3 regions of the Streptomyces sp. 135 genome follow, and region 2 is predicted to be linked to each of the others. Evidence: riboswitches for the same ligand, from Rfam matches in the RefSeq annotation. Region 2 holds a riboswitch; each other region holds the start of a gene.
The links. Region 2 has a riboswitch for cobalamin ahead of KKZ08_RS14275 (CbtB-domain containing protein). Riboswitches for the same ligand answer to the same signal wherever they lie in the genome.
Positions count from the first base shown of each region.

Region 1: it holds a riboswitch for cobalamin, as region 2 does, so the genes downstream of both, KKZ08_RS10705 (ABC transporter substrate-binding protein) here and KKZ08_RS14275 (CbtB-domain containing protein) in region 2, are expected to answer to the same signal.
Region 3: it holds a riboswitch for cobalamin, as region 2 does, so the genes downstream of both, KKZ08_RS25625 (ribonucleoside-diphosphate reductase subunit alpha) here and KKZ08_RS14275 (CbtB-domain containing protein) in region 2, are expected to answer to the same signal.

Region 1 covers NZ_CP075691.1:2,367,197-2,373,062, forward strand. Annotated here, with positions in the region: gene KKZ08_RS10695 (ABC transporter ATP-binding protein) at 1-36, opposite strand, end outside; gene KKZ08_RS10700 (iron chelate uptake ABC transporter family permease subunit) at 33-1,028, opposite strand; gene KKZ08_RS10705 (ABC transporter substrate-binding protein) at 1,055-2,065, opposite strand; cobalamin riboswitch at 2,149-2,335, opposite strand; gene KKZ08_RS10710 (VOC family protein) at 2,343-2,831, opposite strand; gene KKZ08_RS10715 (helix-turn-helix domain-containing protein) at 2,828-3,691, opposite strand; gene KKZ08_RS10720 (haloacid dehalogenase-like hydrolase) at 3,910-5,040, shown strand; gene KKZ08_RS10725 (alpha/beta fold hydrolase) at 5,037-5,866, opposite strand, start outside.
Region 2 covers NZ_CP075691.1:3,186,815-3,192,680, reverse strand. Annotated here, with positions in the region: gene KKZ08_RS14295 (HAD-IIA family hydrolase) at 1-722, shown strand, start outside; gene KKZ08_RS14290 (hypothetical protein) at 845-1,396, shown strand; partial or broken gene KKZ08_RS14285 (class F sortase) at 1,413-2,073, shown strand; gene KKZ08_RS14280 (CbtA family protein) at 2,091-2,876, opposite strand; gene KKZ08_RS14275 (CbtB-domain containing protein) at 2,900-3,121, opposite strand; cobalamin riboswitch at 3,154-3,277, opposite strand; gene KKZ08_RS14270 (GAF and ANTAR domain-containing protein) at 3,638-4,396, opposite strand; gene KKZ08_RS14265 (glycoside hydrolase family 6 protein) at 4,533-5,567, shown strand; gene KKZ08_RS14260 (kelch motif-containing protein) at 5,712-5,866, opposite strand, start outside.
Region 3 covers NZ_CP075691.1:5,634,903-5,640,768, forward strand. Annotated here, with positions in the region: gene KKZ08_RS25620 (ribonucleotide-diphosphate reductase subunit beta) at 1-328, opposite strand, end outside; partial or broken gene KKZ08_RS25625 (ribonucleoside-diphosphate reductase subunit alpha) at 328-2,686, opposite strand; cobalamin riboswitch at 2,819-2,959, opposite strand; gene KKZ08_RS25630 (GNAT family N-acetyltransferase) at 3,011-3,514, opposite strand; gene KKZ08_RS25635 (sodium:solute symporter) at 3,592-5,220, opposite strand; gene KKZ08_RS25640 (DUF3311 domain-containing protein) at 5,217-5,471, opposite strand; gene KKZ08_RS25645 (YbdD/YjiX family protein) at 5,593-5,790, opposite strand; gene KKZ08_RS25650 (carbon starvation CstA family protein) at 5,787-5,866, opposite strand, start outside.

The sequences.
Region 1 (5,866 bases), 820 kb from region 2:
GCCCCGGGCGTCCGCCGTCACCTCGTACGTCGTCATGTCGCCCTCCGTGTCCGGTACAGCACCACCACGAACGCCGGTACGCCGATGAGTGACGTCACGACGCCCACCGGGACCTCCTGCGGGTCCAGGGCCGTTCGGGCCAGGGTGTCCACCCAGACCAGGAACACCGCGCCGGTGAGCGCCGTGACCGGGAGCAGCCGGGCGTGCCCCGAGCCGGTGAAGGCGCGGGCCGCGTGCGGCAGGACCAGGCCCACGAAGCCGATGGCGCCCGCCGAGCTGACCAGGACGGCGGTCAGCAGCGCCGTCACGCAGAGCAGGACCAGGCGGGTGCGGGCCACCCGTACGCCCAGTGTTGCCGCCGCCTCCTGCCCGAAGGCGAAGGCGTCGAGCGTACGGGCGTGGCCGAGGCAGACGAGCAGCACCGCGGCGAGGACCGCCGCGCAGAGCCACACATCCGTCCAGCCCGCCCCGCTGAGCGAGCCGAGCAGCCAGAACAGCACGCCGCGGGTGGTCTCCGCGTCGCCCGCGGTGAGGATGACGAACGACGTCAGCGCGGAGAACAGCTGCATCGCGGCGACGCCCGACAGGACGACGCGGTCCGTCGTGCCGCCGAGTGTGTGGCTCAGCAGGAGGACGAGCGCGAACGAGCAGAGCGCGCCCACGAAGGCACCCGCCGAGATCGACAGCGCTCCCCCGCCGACGCCGAGGACGACGACCGCGACCGCTCCGGTGGACGCCCCGGACGACACGCCGAGCACGAAGGGGTCCGCGAGGGGGTTGCGGAGCAGGGACTGCATGACCGCGCCGCAGACCGCGAGGCCCGCGCCGCAGACCGCGGCGAGCAGGGTGCGGGGCAGCCGCAGGTTCCAGACGATGCCGTCCCTGATGGGGGTGAGGTGTGCCTCGCCCCAGCCGAGGTGCGCGGCGAGCGCCGAGAACACGTCGGGGACCGAGATGTCGGCGGGGCCGATGGTGACGGCGACCGCCACCGAGAGGACCAGCGCGGCGCCGCCGGCCAGCCACAGCAGCCCCTGCCGGGCGGGGGCGGCCGGGCTCACTTCGCCAGCCCGAACTTCCGCAGCCCGGCGGCCACTTGCTCGATGCCGTCGACCGTGCGGATCGTGGGGTTCATGGCCTGGCCGCTGAGGAGTACGTAGCGCTTCTTCTTGACGGCGGTGAGGTTCTTGGTCGCGGGGTTGGACTCCAGGAACCTGATCTTCGCCGCGGCGCTCTCCGCGGACTGCGACTTGCGGGTGAGGTCGCCGATGACGAGGACGTCGGGGTCGCGGTCGGCGACGGTCTCCCAGTTGATCTGGGGCCACTCCTCGCGGGTGTCGTCGAAGACGTTCTTCGCGCCGAGTTCGCGGGTGATGATGCCGGGGGCGCCGCAGCAGCCCGCCATGTACGGGGCGTCGGAGTTGGCGAACCAGTACAGGAGCGAGACACCGGACGCGTCGATGTCCTTCGTGGCCTTCGCGACGCGGCCCTTCAGGTCCGCGATCAGCTTCTCGCCGCGCTTCTCGACGCCGAACACCTGGGCGAGGTCGCGTACTTCGCCGTAGACGGTGTCCATGGTGAGGGTCTTGACGCGTTTGCCGTCGCCGCCGCCGTCGTTGTCCTTGCCCGCGCAGTCGGTGGGCGATACGTAGACGGGCACGCCGAGTTCGGTGAACTTCGCGCGGTCGGCGACGCCGCCCTTGCCCACGGTGTAGAGGAAGGAGGCGCTGACGAAGTCCGGCTCCTTGGAGAGGACCTTCTCCAGGGCGGGATAGCGGTCGGCGAGCCGCTCGACCTTCGCGTTCTCCTTCTCCAGGTGCTTCGGGACGGGGTCGGTCCAGGTGCCGGTGCCCGCCATGCGGTCGGCGAGGCCGAGGGAGAGCAGGATCTCCGTGGAGCCCTGGTCGAGGGAGACGGCGCGCTTCGGCGGGGCCTGGACCTCGGCCTCCTTGCCGCAGGAGGCGACGGTGACGGGGTAGCCGTCGGCGCTCTTGCCCGCGGACTTCTGGGCGGAGCCTCCGCCGCAGGCGGTGAGCGCGAGCAGTGCGGTACAGAGCACGGCGGACATACGGGCTGTCGAGGACACGCGATCCCTTGAGTGTCACGGCTCATACGCGGAGCCTGGTCTGCGTCACGGCCTCCGCCGCCCGGTGTGCGAGCGGAGGCGCCAGCAGGTCTTCGGACTCGGGATCGAACCGGACGGGGCGCCTTCCCAGGCGTCCGAAGACGCCCAGTGGCCGTGGCCCCGCCCGTCCCCCTCACCGCTGCGCGTCAGTTCCGGATTTCCACCGGATTCCCTGGCCCAGGTGTGGGTTTGACTGGCTTGCGCAAGTTATCACGCGCCTTCACCGGCCCGGGCCCGGCCTCGGCTCGCCCCGGTAGGTGCCGAAGGACCAGCGGTTTCCCTCGGGGTCCCGGATACCGAACTCGCGGCTGCCGTACGGCTTGTCCTCGATGTCTCCGGTGATCTTCACGCCCGCCTCGCGGAGGCGGTGGTACAGGTCGTCCACCCGGTCGGTCACGACGTAGGCGCCGGAGGTGCCTGGCTTCCCGCAGGTCTCGGCGGCCGTCCCGGGGTCGTACGAGCCGAGCATGACGCCGCCTCCCTCGGGCCAGTCGAGCTGGGCGTGGACGACGCGGCCGCCGTCCTCGTACACGGCCGTGCGCAGGAAGCCGACGGTGTCGACGAGGAAGTCGATCAGGGCGGGGGCGTCCTGCGCCTGGAGGCACGGCCAGGTCGTGGGGGCGGGGGTGGTGGTGAGCGGCTCGTGGTGTGTGGTGTCAGGCGCGGTATCAGGTGTGGTGTCACGTGTGGTGTCAGGTGTGGTGTTCATGTCTGCCACTCTTCGCCTCCGGCGTGCGCCCCGGCTTGGATATTCCGGCACTCCTCGGCCAGCCAGCCCGTGGGGCTCACCCCCGTGTACTGCCGGAAGTCCCGTACGAGGTGGGAGTGGTCGTAGTAGCCCGTGTCGGCGGCGACCCGGGCGAGGTCCGGCGGGTCGCCCGCCGCGACGGCGCGGGTCACGGCCGCCTTGGCGTGCTGGAAGCGCATCAGGCGCGCGGCCTGCTTGGGGCTCAGCCCGGTCTCGGCACGGAAGAGGGCGGTCAGGCGGCGCTCGCTGAGGGCGACGTGCCGGGACAGGCCGCCGAGGGTGCCGGCGCCGCGGTGCCGGGCGAGCCAGGCCCAGGCCTCGGCGACCTCGGGGCGCACGGCTCCGGCGGGCCGGTCCGCGCGCCGCCTCAGGTAGTCGGCGAGGACGGCGAAGCGGTCCTCCCAGGCCTCCAGGGCGCACAGCCGCTCACGGACCTCGGCGGCGCCCGCGCCGAGCACGTCGGTGCCGCCGACGACGAGCTGTCCGGCAAGCTCACCGGCGGGCAGGCCGAGGAGCGCGCGGGCCGCCAGCGGGTGCACGGCGAGCTGGACGCCGGCCTCGTGCTCGGGCTGGACGACGTAGGCGGGGCTCTGGTGGAGGCCGCCCACGATGATGTCGGTGCGGACCGCGTCCGCGCCGGTCGCCTGGGCCGGCGTACCACCGGTGGCGATGGCCCCGTCCAGGGAGAAGATCACCGTCAGGTACGGCGACGGCAGGCCCCGGTGCAGGGCGAGCCGCTGCCCCGCGGTGCGGTAGCCGACCGCCGAGACGACCATGCCGTCGAGCCGGGGAACGGCCCGCACGAACTCACGGGAGCCCATGCGGTCCAGTATGCGACGCCCCGGCCTCCACCGCCGAGGCCTCGCCCCGGCCCGCACGCGCCCGCCGACGCCCCTGTCCGCTACCCGTCACCGCGCCCCCCATGCCCGTCCGCCCCGGTGACTTCGATCATGGGAATCCCGTGGCCGGGCCCATAGCATGGCGCGCCGCTCCGGACGGGGCCGCGCATCGCACTCAGGAACGGCGGGACACGGGAAACATGGCAGTACGAGCCAGGAACAAGCGGGCCCTCATCGGTGGCGTGGGGGCGCTCGTCGCCGCCGTGATCGCGGGCGGCGCGCTGTGGCCCGCCGGTGAGGCGACGGCGGCCGACACCTCGGCCGCCACCGCCCGCGAGCTGTCGCACTGGCCGGAGCCGGTCGCCAAGAAACTCGGCAAGGTCATCGCCGCGAACGACCACAAGGGCGCGTACGCCGTCTTCGACGCGGACAACACCTCGTACCGCAATGACCTGGAGGAGTCGCTGCTGCCCTTCCTGGAGATGAAGGGCGTGCTGACCCGCAAGACCATGGACCCGTCCCTGAAGGTCATCCCGTTCAAGGACACGGCGACGCACAAGGAGAGCCTCTACAGCTACTACAACCGGCTGTGCGAGGTGGACGACCAGGTCTGCTACCCGTGGGCCGCGCAGATCTTCTCCGGGTTCACGCTGAAGGAGCTCAAGGGGTACGTCGATGAGTTGCTGGCGTACGAGAAGCCGATCCCCGCGGAGTACTACGAGGACGGGAAGGTCACCAGGACCGAGGTGAAGCCGCCCGAGCTGTCGAACGGCATGCGGCAGCTCTACAAGACGCTGCGCGCGCACGGCATCGAGGTGTACGTGGTCAGCGCGGCAGGCGAGGACCTGGTGCGGATGGTCCTCGCCGACCCGAAGTACGGCTACGGCGTGAAGCCGCGGAACGTCATCGGGGTGTCGATGCTGCTCAAGGATCGCGGGACGGGCGCGGTGACCAGTTCCCGCAAGGAGATCGCCGAGGGCCGCTTCGGCGAGAAGGACCGGGCGAAGCTCGCGGGGCGCGAGCTCACGCCCAAGCTGTGGGCCCCGCTGACCTGGTACGAGGGCAAGCCGGCCGCGATCAACACGTACATCGACGAGTGGCGCAAGCCGGTCCTCGTCGCCGGTGACACCCCGGTCAGCGACGGTCCGATGCTGTTCCACTCGGCGGACGTGGAGCACGGCGGCGTACGCGTCTGGGTCAACCGCAAGGACGCGTACATGAAGCAGCTCGACGGGATGAAGAAGAAGAACGCCGGGCGGCAGCGCGAGCTGGGCCAGAAGGTGACCGCCGACAAGCGGTGGTTGACGGTCACCCCCGAGCAGATCCGCTAGCCGCCGGGCGGCCGGCCCCGGCCGGGGCGCTCTTCGGCCGCCGTCCACGCCGCCACCTGCTTGGCGAGCGCCCCGCCCGCCTTCGTCCAGGCGAAGTGGTCGAGGCGGGCGCCCGCCTCCCGCGCGGTGTAGTGGCGCCGGGTGAGGCGGGCCCGGGGGACCTTGCCGAGCAGGTGGTCGAGGGCGGTGGCGGGGGCGAGGGTGTCGTGCTCGACGGAGACGGCGAGGACGGGCAGGTCCAGGGCGGCCAGGGCCGCTTCGTAGTCGAGCACGGAGCCCTTGGGGGCGTAGCGGCCGGTGAGCCCCTGGTGCGCCCAGTCCCGCATGACGCCCTTGGGCTGGTTGCCGCCGAAGCCGAGGCGGGCGCCGGGCCAGCGGCCGAGCACGGTCGCCGTCGCGGCGATCAGCAGCTCGCCGAGGAGCAGACCGGGGGCGCGCCGCGGGCCGTACGCGCGGAACCAGACGGACCCCGAGGCGACGAGCGCCACGCCGTCGACGTCCGGCCCGGAGCCCAGGGCGGCGTACAGCAGCGCGAGCTGGCCGCCCAGGCTGTGGCCGAGGAGGCGCAGGGGCGGCTCAGGGCCCAGCTCGGCCCGGACCGCCGCGAGGACGGCGGGCAGGTCCTCCTCGACGAGCGCGCGGTAGCCGTGGTCGCGGGCGCCCCGGTCGGTGGCGCGCGGCGTCGCCTCGCCCTGGCCGCGCAGGTCGGCGGTGAGCACGGTGAGGCCCTCGTCGTGCAGGTGGCGCGCGAAGCGGCGGTAGAAGCGGGCGGGGGTGCCCATCGCCGGCAGGACGAGCACCGCGGCGGCCGGGGGCGGCCCCGGTG
Region 2 (5,866 bases):
ACGAGGGCGTCCCGATCCCCGGTGCCGACGCGTTCATCAAGAAGCTGCGCGACTCCGGCAAGCCCTTCCTGGTGCTGACGAACAACTCCATCTACACCGCGCGCGACCTCCAGGCCCGGCTGACCCGCATGGGCCTCGAAGTGCCCGTCGAGAACATCTGGACCTCCGCGCTCGCCACCGCCAAGTTCCTGGACGACCAGCGCCCCGGCGGCACGGCCTACGTCATCGGCGAGGCGGGCCTGACCACGGCCCTGCACGACATCGGGTACGTCCTGACCGACCACGACCCGGACTACGTGGTGCTCGGCGAGACCCGCACCTACTCCTTCGAGGCCATGACCAAGGCGGTGCGCCTCATCAACGGCGGGGCCCGCTTCATCTGCACCAACCCCGACGAGACCGGCCCCTCCACCGAGGGCCCGCTGCCCGCCACCGGCGCCGTCGCCGCGCTGATCACCAAGGCGACCGGCAAGAACCCGTACTTCGCGGGCAAGCCGAATCCGCTGATGATGCGGACGGGGCTGAACGCCATCGGGGCCCACTCGGAGACCAGCGCGATGATCGGCGACCGCATGGACACCGACGTCCTCGCCGGTCTCGAAGCGGGCATGGAGACGTTCCTGGTGCTCACCGGCCTGACGTCGCGGCGCGACATCGACAAGTACCCCTTCCGGCCGTCCACCGTCGTGGACTCCATCGCCGACCTGGTCGACCGCGTCTGACCCCCACGGCCCGCGACCCCGCCCCCTCGCCGGTGCGGGGCCCGGGCCCCCGCCCGTTTGGCCCCGTACCGGGATGCGAAGAGCGTCACCGCGCGTGAACCTCGAAGGACAGGAGGTTCACGATGTGTATACGATCCCTTGCTCTTCGTGGGGCGGGTGCGGCCGTCGTCCTGGCGCTCGCCCTGCCCGTCGGCGCGGCCCGGGCCCACGAGGACGGTGCCGTACAGGCCGAGGTCACCCCGGCCGACGCTCAGGCCGGCGCCACCGTCGAGGTGCGCGTCTCGGGCTGTGAGGGCAGCAGCGGGACGGCCGGGTCCGGTGCCTTCGAGGGGGACGCGAAGCTCACCGGCCGGGGCGGGAAGGACGCGCTGCACGGCAACGCCGAGATCCGGGGCGGCCTCTCCGGTTCGTACGACGTCACCGTCATCTGCGACGGCCACCCCCACCAGGGCACCGGCACGGTCCGGATCAACCAGCGGAACCCGGAGCCCGCCGCCCCGGTGCGCGCCGGGGGCGGCGGCACCGCCCACCTCACCTCGACGGTGTCCGCGGAGGCCGACGGGGCCGACGAGGCGGGACCCGGCACCCGGCACGCCGTGATCGGCCTGATCCTCGCGGGCGTCGCGGCGGTCGCCGTGGCCTTCCGCAGCGTCCGCCGGCGCCGCTCCGAGTGACGGGCGGGACGTGAGCGTGTCCGGCGGCGAACGCCCGTCCGGGTCCGGACGCCTGCTGACCGGCGTCGCCTGGGCGGTCCTCCTGGTGGGCCTCGCGCTGTGGGGCAGCGGCCTCACGAGCCTGCCCGGCGGCCTTTCGGGGCCCGCGACCGGCGACGTGGCGGCGGTCGGCCGCCCCCACGCGGTCGAACTGCCGCCCGCCCACGAGCCGTTGGCGCCCGCCCGGCGCGCGTCGAGTGCCGTCCCTGAAGATCGGCGCCCCGGTGACCGCCCGCGGCCTGGACGCCCGCGGCGCGATCGACCCGCCGCCGTTCGCCGAGGCGGACGCCGTCGGCTGGTACGGCGGCGGCACCCGCCCCGGCGCCCCCGGCGCGGCCCTCTTCGTCGGCCACGTCGACACCGAGACGGACCCGGCCGTCTTCTACGACCTCAGCGCGGCGCGCCCCGGCGAGAAGATCGAGGTGACCCGCGACGACGGCACCGTCGCACAGTTCACGATCGACGACGTCCAGGTCGTCACCAGCGACCGCTTCGACGCGAAGAAGGCCTACGGCCCCCACGAGGAGGGCCGCGCCGAACTGCGCCTCATCACCTGCGGCGGCACCTTCGACCGGGCCACCCGCACCTACACGGCGAACGTGATCGTCTCGGCGTACCTCACGGGAGTGCGGCGCTAGACCCGGCGCCGCCCCCGTCAGGCGACCCGCTGCCCGGCCGGTGACGGGGCCGGAGCGGTCACCTCGACGGCGCTCCGGGCCGCCGCGCGCACCCCCAGGGCGCCGAAGACCGCCGCGAACACCGCCCACAGCAGGGCGTGCGAGGCGAGCGACAGCATGCGGAACTCCCACAGCAGCGACGCCTCGACCGGCACCGGGTCGGGGTTGCCCGGCAGCAGGAAGAGCGCAAGGAGGACGGCGACCGCGGTGAGCGCCGTCGCGATGTGCCGCACCGGTTCGGGACGCGCGACGAGGCGCACGTACACCTGGCGCACGAGGAACATGCCGAGCACGCCGATGGCGACCGAGGCGAGCCAGAGCGCCTGGCGGTCGCCGACGGTGCCCGCGTCGCCGACGCCCGGCGGGTTCGCCGGATAGCGGATCCCGGGCAGGAGCGAGACCGCGAGGAAGGCCGCGCCGCAGAAGGCCAGCGCGCGCGGCCACGGCAGCGCGCGCGGATCCCGCCGGTGCACCGCGGCGTACGCGACGGCGACCAGCACGCCGAGGGCAAGGCCCGCGACGACCGCGGTCACGACCAGGCCGCCGTGCTGGGTGGAGCGGCTGAACAGCTCCTCGTGGTGCTGGATGGCCTGCGCCGCGCCGTGCGCGTGCTCCTCGGCGGCCGAGCGTCTCTCCTCGGCGCGGATCGCGCGGTCCATCAGGGGCTCGGCGAGCAGCAGGGAGAAGAGGCCGGCGGCGAGGCCCGCCGCTCCTCCCGCCACCAGGCCGCGTCCGAGCAGCGGGAGTACGGGTGATGTGGGCATGGTGCTCGTGTCCGTCCGCCCGGTCAGTGGCACGGGGCGCCGAAGAGGTGCCGGCCGTCGTGCGCGAACTCGTGGAGGTAGTCGCCGGTCGCCGAGATCAGCGAGCCGTTGTCCATGAACACGGCGTACAGCGCGATGAGCGCGATGACCGCGGCGGCCGATGCGATCAGCCAGTCGCGGGTCTGCGTCACGGCGGCCTGGCTCGCCGTGGTGTCGGTGTGCGGAGCTGCGGAGTGCAGGGACATACCGGTGGGCCTCCTTCTGGGGTTTCCACGCCCCATGGCAGGAGGACGACGGCTCAGTTCCTGACTTCCGCGTACGAGCGTGCGTACGCGGTCACAGTGGCGGGACCGTCCCGGATTCGCACCGGGTTCCTGTCAACCGTCGCCTCGATGTATGGACTTGTCGTCACGGAGAGTCCCAGCGCGTCGCGTCCCTGTCAACACCCCGCCGGGTCCGGGGCGGTTCCACCGGCCGCCGGGCTCACCTGGCCCGATCGGCGACCCGCTCCCCCCCCCGGGGAGCCGCCGACCGGGCTGGTCCTCGACCGCGCGCGCACGAGCTGCGGGAGGAACCCGGCGCCGGCGCGGGAGGTGCACGGGTGGTCCCGGATTCCGGAACGACCCGCAAGGCCAGGGGCTTGGGCCGTGCAAGAGACTCTAGGGCGAATGCGCGCGGCGGCCTAGAGGCGGCCCTGCGACGGACGGCGCCAAGTGGCCACGCGGTGGGCCCCGCACCCCTCCGTGGCCCGGCCCGCCCTCTCAGGACCGCCCGGGCCGCACCTGCCGCAGCTCCTCGACGCCGAGGGTTCCCTCGATCACCTGCGCGGCGACCACGTCGATGAGCCGGCTCTCCCTGCGCGCGTAACACCGCAGCGCCTCAAAAGCCTCGTCCACCCCCGTGTTCCAGCGCTCGGCCAGGACGCCTTTGGCCTGTTCGATGCGGATACGGCTGTCCAGCGCGCCCTGTAGCTGTGCGGACAGCGTGCGGTACCGCGTGTGCGTGCGGTGGTTGTGCAGGCCCACCGCCGCGGCGTCCGCGAGCACCCGCAGCAGCCGCAGCTCCCGCTCGGCGGGCTCCGTCCCGTGCGCCTGCGACACGAAGACGTTGAGTACCCCGAGGACCGGGCCGCGGTGCCGCAGCGGCACCGTGAACGTCGCCGTGACGCCGTGCTCACCGGCCCGTTCGGCGAACGCGGGCCACCGGGACGCCACTTCGGCGCGGTCGATCCGGACCGGCGGCACGGGCCTGCCCGTCCCGAAGCCCTCGAGACACGGACCGCCCCGGTGCTGCGCCGCCAACAGGGCGCGCACCGCCGCCGGCCGCCTGCTCCCGGTGATGAGGCGGACCCCGCCGCCCCCGCCGGTGTACATCACGCCCGCGCCCTGCGCGCCGAGCAGTTCCACGGAGTGGTCCGAGAGCCGCCGCAGATAGCCCTCGGGGTCGAAATCGTCGGCCAGCGTGTCCGCGCTCTCCACCAGGATCTCCGCGAGCCGCAGTTCGCATGGGTGGTCCCCCATGGCCCTCTCCTCCCCTCTCCGCACGCTCTGCCTACCCTGCCGACGCGCACGGTAACGGCCCTTGGTGACAGCACTCGTGGGGCAAAGGACCGTATGTCAGGATTGAGATACGGACAGTGCGCCCAAGGGGGAGTGGATGTACCGCAAAGACACCCGCCGCGGACATGGTCTCGCGGCCCGGGGGGTGCGGACGGGGGTGGCGCTCGCGGGGGCCGCGCTGCTCCTTTCCGCGTGCTCCTCCTCCGGTGGTGACCCGGAGGAGAAGACGTCGGGCCGGCCTCCGGAGCAGCAGCCGAAGAGCAAGGACCCGTACTGGGTCAACCCGGAGGGGACCGCGGCCAAGCAGGTCGCCTCGTACGAGAAGGACGGCAAGAAGGACGAGGCCGAGCTGATCCGGCGGATCGCCGAGCAGCCGGTGTCCGAGTGGATCGTCCCGGAGAGCGCCGAGGAACAGGCCCGCGGCTTCACCGAGGCCGCCGAGAAGGCGGATCGGGACGCCCTGCTGGTCCTCTACAACATTCCGCACCGCGACTGCGGCCAGTACTCGGGGGGCGGCGCGGCCGACGGCAACGCGTACCGCGCCTTCGTCGACCAGGTCGCCAAGGGCATCGGCGACCGGCGCGCCACGGTGATCCTGGAGCCCGACGCGGTGCTGCACATGGTCGACAACTGCACGCCCGAGCAGTTCCACGAGGAGCGCTACGACCTCCTCAAGGGCGCCATCACCAAGCTCAAGTCCCTGAAGAACACCAAGGTGTACCTCGACGCGGGCAACGCGGGCTGGCAGAACCCCGACTCGCTCTGGGAGCCCCTGAAGCGGTCCGGCGTCGAGCAGGCCGACGGCTTCTCGGTGAACGTCTCCAACTTCCAGACCACCGAGGCCAGTACGGAGTTCGGCAAGAAGCTCTCGGCGAAGATCGGCGGCAAGCCGTTCGTCATCGACACGGGCCGCAACGGCAACGGCCCTTACGACAAGGGCAAGGACCCCTGGTGCAACCCGCCGGGGCGGGCGCTCGGCGAGACGCCGACGACGAAGACGGCCGATCCGCTCGTCGACGCGTATCTGTGGGTCAAGCGGCCGGGGGAGTCCGACGGGACGTGCCGGGGTGGCCCGAAGGCGGGCGAGTGGTGGCCGGAGTACGCGCTCGGCCTGGCGAGGAACGCCTCGTAAGGGTCGCCTCCCTAGGGGCGCGGGGAACTGCGCGCTCAGCCCGCGAAGAGCCGCAGTCGCATCTGCCAGGTTGCTCGGCAGACGCGACTGCGGCTCTCGTGTGGTTGCTCGCGCAGTTCCCCGCGCCCCTTACGGGGCGGCTGCTCACCGGACGTGGACCCAGCGCGCCTTGCTCGGGACGCCCTGGTCGTCCGTCACGAAGAGCATGTACCAGCCCGATTCCACCAGGCTGCGATTCTTCGGAACCGTCACCGTCACCTCGCCCCTCGACTTCTCCAGGTCCAGCGCGATCGACGTCT
Region 3 (5,866 bases), 2.4 Mb from region 2:
AGAACTGGACGTGCACGGCCTCCTCGAAGAGCTGACGGCTCAAGTAGAGCCGCGCTTCGGGGGAGTTGATGTGCTTGTAGAGCGTCAGCACCAGATTGTTGGAGACGATCGAGTCACCGGTCGCGAAGAACGCGACGAGGCGGCCGATCAGGTGCTGCTCCTCGGGCGTCATCTTCGCCAGGTCGGCGACGTCCGAGTGGAGGTCGACCTCCTCCACCGTCCAGGTGTTCTTGATCGCGTCCCGGTAGCGCTCGTAGAAGTCCGGGTAGCGCATGGGGCGCAGGGTCAGCTCGAAGCCCGGGTCGAGAAGGTTCTTGGCAATGGACATTACTGGCAGGCCTCGCAGGACTCGGGGTTTTCCAGGGAGCAGGCGACGGCCTCTTCGGCCGTGACCTGCGCGGGTACGGGGGCGGCGGTGGCGTTCGAGCCACCGGCCGCGCGGGCGATGCGCGTGGCGGGGCGCGAGCGCAGGTAGTACGTCGTCTTCAGGCCCTGCTGCCAGGCGTACGCGTACATCGAGGAGAGCTTGCTGATGGTCGGCGTCTCCAGGAACAGGTTCAGGGACTGCGCCTGGTCGAGGAACGGGGTGCGCGCGGCGGCCATGTCGATCAGGCCGCGCTGCGGGATCTCCCAGGCCGTGCGGTAGAGCGCGCGGACGTCCTCGGGGATCCAGCCGAAGCCCTGCACCGAGCCGTTGGCCTCGCGCAGCGCCTCGCGTCCAGGCCGAGCCGCTTCACGTCCACCAGCCGGACAGCGTCTCGCGCTTGAAGAGGTTGGAGACCTGCGGCTCGATGCACTCGTACACGCCCGCGATGGACGCGATGGTGGCGGTCGGCGCGATGGCGAGCAGGAGCGAATTGCGCATGCCGGTCGTGGCGATACGGGCGCGCAGGGCCGCCCACCGCTCCGGCCAGGTCAGCTCGACGCCGTAGTGGTCGGGGTGCAGCACGCCGCGCGCGGTGCGGGTCTTCTCCCAGGCGGGCAGCGGGCCCTCGCGCTCGGCGAGGTCGGCCGACGCCTCGTACGCGGCGAGCATGATCCGCTCGGCGATCCGGGTGGACAGGGCGCGCGCCTCGGGGGAGTCGAACGGCAGCTTCAGCTGGAAGAAGACGTCCTGGAGGCCCATCGCGCCGAGGCCGACCGGGCGCCACTTGGCGTTGGAGCGCCCGGCCTGCTCGGTCGGGTAGAAGTTGATGTCGACGACGCGGTCCAGGAAGGTGACGGCGGTGCGGACGGTCTCGTCGAGCCGGTCCCAGGCGAGGTCGCCGTCCTCCACGAAGGCGCCGAGGTTCACCGAGCCGAGGTTGCAGACCGCCGTCTCGCCGTCGTCCGTCACCTCCAGGATCTCGGTGCAGAGGTTCGAGGAGTGCACGGTGTGGCCGGGCTCCGCCGTCTGGTTGGCGGTGCGGTTGGCGGCGTCCTTGAACGTCATCCAGCCGTTGCCGGTCTGCGCGAGGGTGCGCATCATGCGGCCGTACAGGTCCCGGGCCGGGATGGTCTTCTTCGCGAGCCCGGCGGCCTCGGCCCCGCGGTAGGCGGCGTCGAACTCCTCGCCCCACAGGTCGACGAGCTCGGGCACGTCGGCCGGGGAGAACAGCGACCAGTCCTGGTCGGCGGCGACCCGGCGCATGAACTCGTCCGGGATCCAGTGCGCGAGGTTGAGGTTGTGCGTGCGGCGCGCGTCCTCACCGGTGTTGTCGCGCAGTTCGAGGAACTCCTCGATGTCGGAGTGCCACGTCTCCAGGTAGACCGCGGCCGCGCCCTTGCGCCGGCCGCCCTGGTTCACGGCGGCGACCGAGGCGTCCAGGGTCTTCAGGAACGGCACGATGCCGTTCGAGTGCCCGTTCGTGCCGCGGATCAGCGAACCCCGGGAACGGATGCGGGAGTACGAGAGTCCGATGCCGCCCGCGTGCTTGGAGAGCCGCGCGACCTGGTGGTAGCGGTCGTAGATCGAGTCCAGCTCGTCGAGCGGGGAGTCGAGGAGGTAGCAGGAGGACATCTGCGGGTGGCGGGTGCCGGAGTTGAAGAGCGTCGGCGAGGACGGCAGGTAGTCCAGGCGGCTCATCAGGCCGTACAGCGCGGCGACCTCGTCCACGGCCGCGGCGCCCTCGTCCTTGGCCAGGCCGCTCGCGACGCGCAGCATGAAGTGCTGCGGGGTCTCGATGACCTGCCGGGTGATCGGATGGCGCAGCAGATAGCGGCTGTGCAGGGTGCGCAGGCCGAAGTACTCGAAGCGGAAGTCGGCGCCGTCGGCGAGCGCGGTGTCCACCAGCGCGTCGAGCCGGGCCGCGTGCGCCGTCACGAACTGGGCCGTGCGGTCGGCGATCAGGCCCTCGCGGTGGCCGACCGCCACGGAGTCGGTGAAGGAGCGCACGCCCTGCGTCGCCGCCTCCTCGCGGATGCCGATCGACAGGAGCCGGGCCGCCAGCTTCGAGTACGCCGGGTCCTCGGCGATGAGCCCCGCGGCCGCCTCGGTCGCGAGCTCCCGCAGCTCCGAGGCGTCGGCCCTGGCGGAGCGGCCGCGCAGCGCGGCGGCGGCGACCCGGCCGGGGTCGGCGTCGGGAAGGTCGGCGGTGAGATCGGTCAGGGTGCGCAGCAGCGCGGCCCCTGGCCCGTCGGTTCCCTCGGCACCCTCGGTGGTCGGCCTCGACGGCGCTGACGCAGGTTCGGCAGGCGCGATGGTCACGTGGAGCACTCCCTCGCTCGGCTCTGGGCCAGGAGGAGGGGGGCGGGCACACACGGGCGCACCCGGGCAGGGCGGCGTACCGCGTCCACCGGCCCACTCCACGAGGCCCGGACGGTCGGCACCCGGGCCGGACGGCACGGGTGCACTGTCGGCAGGTCCTCGGACTCCGCGTACGCAAAATGCGTACACATGCACCGTTGCGGGACAGTTCCGGACTTGCACCGGATTCCCCTGCGGCGACAGCGAGCACGAGCATACATCTTGTGTCGGGTTCCTGAGGCGGCCCCACATCTTGTGTCGGTGCGCAGGGGGAGTCGGGTGGGCTCAGAGAGTCAACGCGTAGGCGAGCAGCGGCACGGTCTCGATCGGCCGCCAGTCGCGCTCGGGCGTCCGTACGAAGCCGAGGCGCCCGTACAGCCGGTGGGCGGCGTGCATCGACGTCTGCGTGGACAGGACGAGCCCGGTGCGGCCCGCCTCCTTGGCGCGCCGCACGCACTCCCGTACGAGCGTCTCGCCGGCGCCCCGGCCGCGCGCCTCGGAGGAGACGGCCAGCATGCGGATCTCCGCCTCGCTCTCGCGCGCTATGTCGGCCATGGGCCCGCCGGAGGGGACGTAGGTGACGCAGCCGAGTACGGTCCCGTCCGCCTCCGCCACCAGGACCTCCGCCGCGGCCGCGCGCGCCGCCACGTCGCGCAGCACGTCCAGATAGGGGTCCTCCGCCCCGAAGTCCAGGTGTCCGTCGTCGAGATAGGCCTGCGCGGTGAGGGCGCCCAGCGCCTCGTACTCCTCGGGGCGGGCCTGCCTGATCGTGATGGTCGTCGTATCCATGAGGCGCAGTGTGCAACACGGGTACGACAAAGGCCGCCGGATTTCCGGCGGCCCTGTCGATGCGGGTAGGTATGGGCTCAGTGCCCGGCGCCCGCGGTGGCCTTGGGCAGTTCCTGGATGACACCCGGGTCGCCCGCGTCCGCGGTGTAGTCACCGGGCGAGGTCTCGTCGATGCCGTCCGGGGCCTTCAACGCCTTCAGGACGAAGGTGAGGGCCACGGTGACGATGACGTTCAGGACGAACGCGGTGAGGCCGATGTAGCCGATCTCGCCGATGCCGGGGATCGTGTCGGAGGAGCCGCCGAAGTGCTTCTGCGTCGGCGACGCGACGCCGTACGCCGCCAGCGTGCCGTAGACCATGCCGACCGCCCAGCCGGCGAGGAGCGCCCAGCGGTGGAACCACCGGGTGAACAGGCCGCCGACCAGCGCGGGCATCGTCTGGAGGATCCAGATGCCGCCGAGCAGCTGGAAGTTGATCGCGACGGTCTTGTCCATGGTGAGGACGAAGGCGAGCGCGCCGACCTTCACCAGCAGTGAGACCAGCTTGGAGACCTTGGTCTCTTGCGCGGGCGTCGCGTCGGGCTTGAGGAAGTCCTTGTAGATGTTGCGGGTGAAGAGGTTCGCGGCCGCGATCGACATGATGGCCGCCGGGACCAGCGCGCCGATGCCGATGGCCGCGAAGGCCACGCCCGTGAACCAGTCCGGGAACATGGTCTCGAAGAGCTGCGGGATGGCCAACTGGCCGTTGTCCACCTTGATGCCCGCCGCGATCGCCATGAAGCCGAGCAGTGCCAGCAGGCCGAGCATCAGTGAGTACAGCGGCAGGATGGTGGTGTTGCGGCGGATCACGTCGCGGCTCTTGGAGGAGAGCGTCGCCGTGATCGAGTGCGGGTACATGAACAGCGCGAGGGCCGAGCCGAGCGCGAGCGTGGCGTACGTCCACTGCCCGGCCTCGGCGGGCGCGAGCGCGCCGCGCGGCTTGTCGGTCGTCGGGTTGGTCTGCGCGAAGGCGTCACCGGCCTTGGCGAAGATGTCGTCGAAGCCGCCCAGTTTGATCGGGATGTAGATGATCGCGACGACGATGACGAGGTAGATCAGCCCGTCCTTCACGAACGCGATCAGTGCGGGCGCGCGCAGCCCCGACGAGTAGGTGTACGCGGCGAGCACCGCGAAGGCGATCAGGAGCGGCAGGTCCTTGATGAACCAGTTGGTGTCCGGGCCACCGCCGACGCCCATGACGTCGAGGACGGCCTGGATGCCGACGAGTTGGAGCGCGATGTAGGGCATCGTGGCGAGGATGCCGGTGACCGCGACGGCCAGCGAGAGCCCCTTCGACCCGAAGCGCCCGCGCACGAAGTCCGAGGTGGTCACATAGCCGTGCTTGTGCGAGACCGACCACAGGCGCGGCAGGAAGGTGAAGATCAGCGGGTAGACGAGGATGGTGTAGGGCACCGCGAAGAACCCGGCCGCGCCCGCCGCGTAGATCGCCGCCGGGACGGCCACGAAGGTGTACGCGGTGTAGAGGTCACCGCCGAGCAGGAACCAGGTGACCCAGGTGCCGAACGACCGGCCGCCGAGGCCCCATTCGTCGAGGCTCTGGTCGTTCTCGGCCTTGCGCCAGCGGGCGGCCAGGAAGCCCATGACCGTGACCGCTATGAAGAAGAAGATGAAGACGGCGAGCGCGACGCCGTTGACTCCGCCGTTCATGACCGCGCACCTTCCTTGCGGGCGCGCTGGTCACGCTGCCACAGCTTGTACGCGATCATCGTGAGCACCGTGGAGATGACGACCCACAGCATCTGGTACCAGTAGAAGAACGGGATGCCTATGAGGGTCGGTTCGATCCTGGCGTAGGAACTCACCCAGAGCATCGCCACGAACGGCGCGACAAGGCAGACGGCGACGACCACGCGGACCGGCGTGACCACCGGTCTGTTCACTTCAGGCGCATCTGACATATCGCGGCTCCGTTCCCTCACTTATCCCATGCTTAACGTGCGGGAAATCTAAGCGAGAGTCTCGCGGTATGGAACCCCTGTCCGAATAACGGACGGGACTCGAAGTGCCCGACGTGCCTGCTCAGCAGCAGCGGAACCCCTGGCGGGGGTCCGACTCCTGGCGGTCCGTCCGCATCCGCTCAAAGGCGCGGCGACTGGGGACGGTTGCGGCCGGATGGTCCTTGCGTACGTGCGCCACGTACCGCTCGTACGCCGACTCGTCGGTCAGCTCACGGACGTACCACCGCATCCAGCGCACCCCGCGCAGCAGCCAGGTCACCGCACCGGCTCCCGCTTCTCGTCCCGCTGCGCTTCCCGCTTCTCCTCGGCGGTCGGGAAGAGTCCGGCCGGGGCCG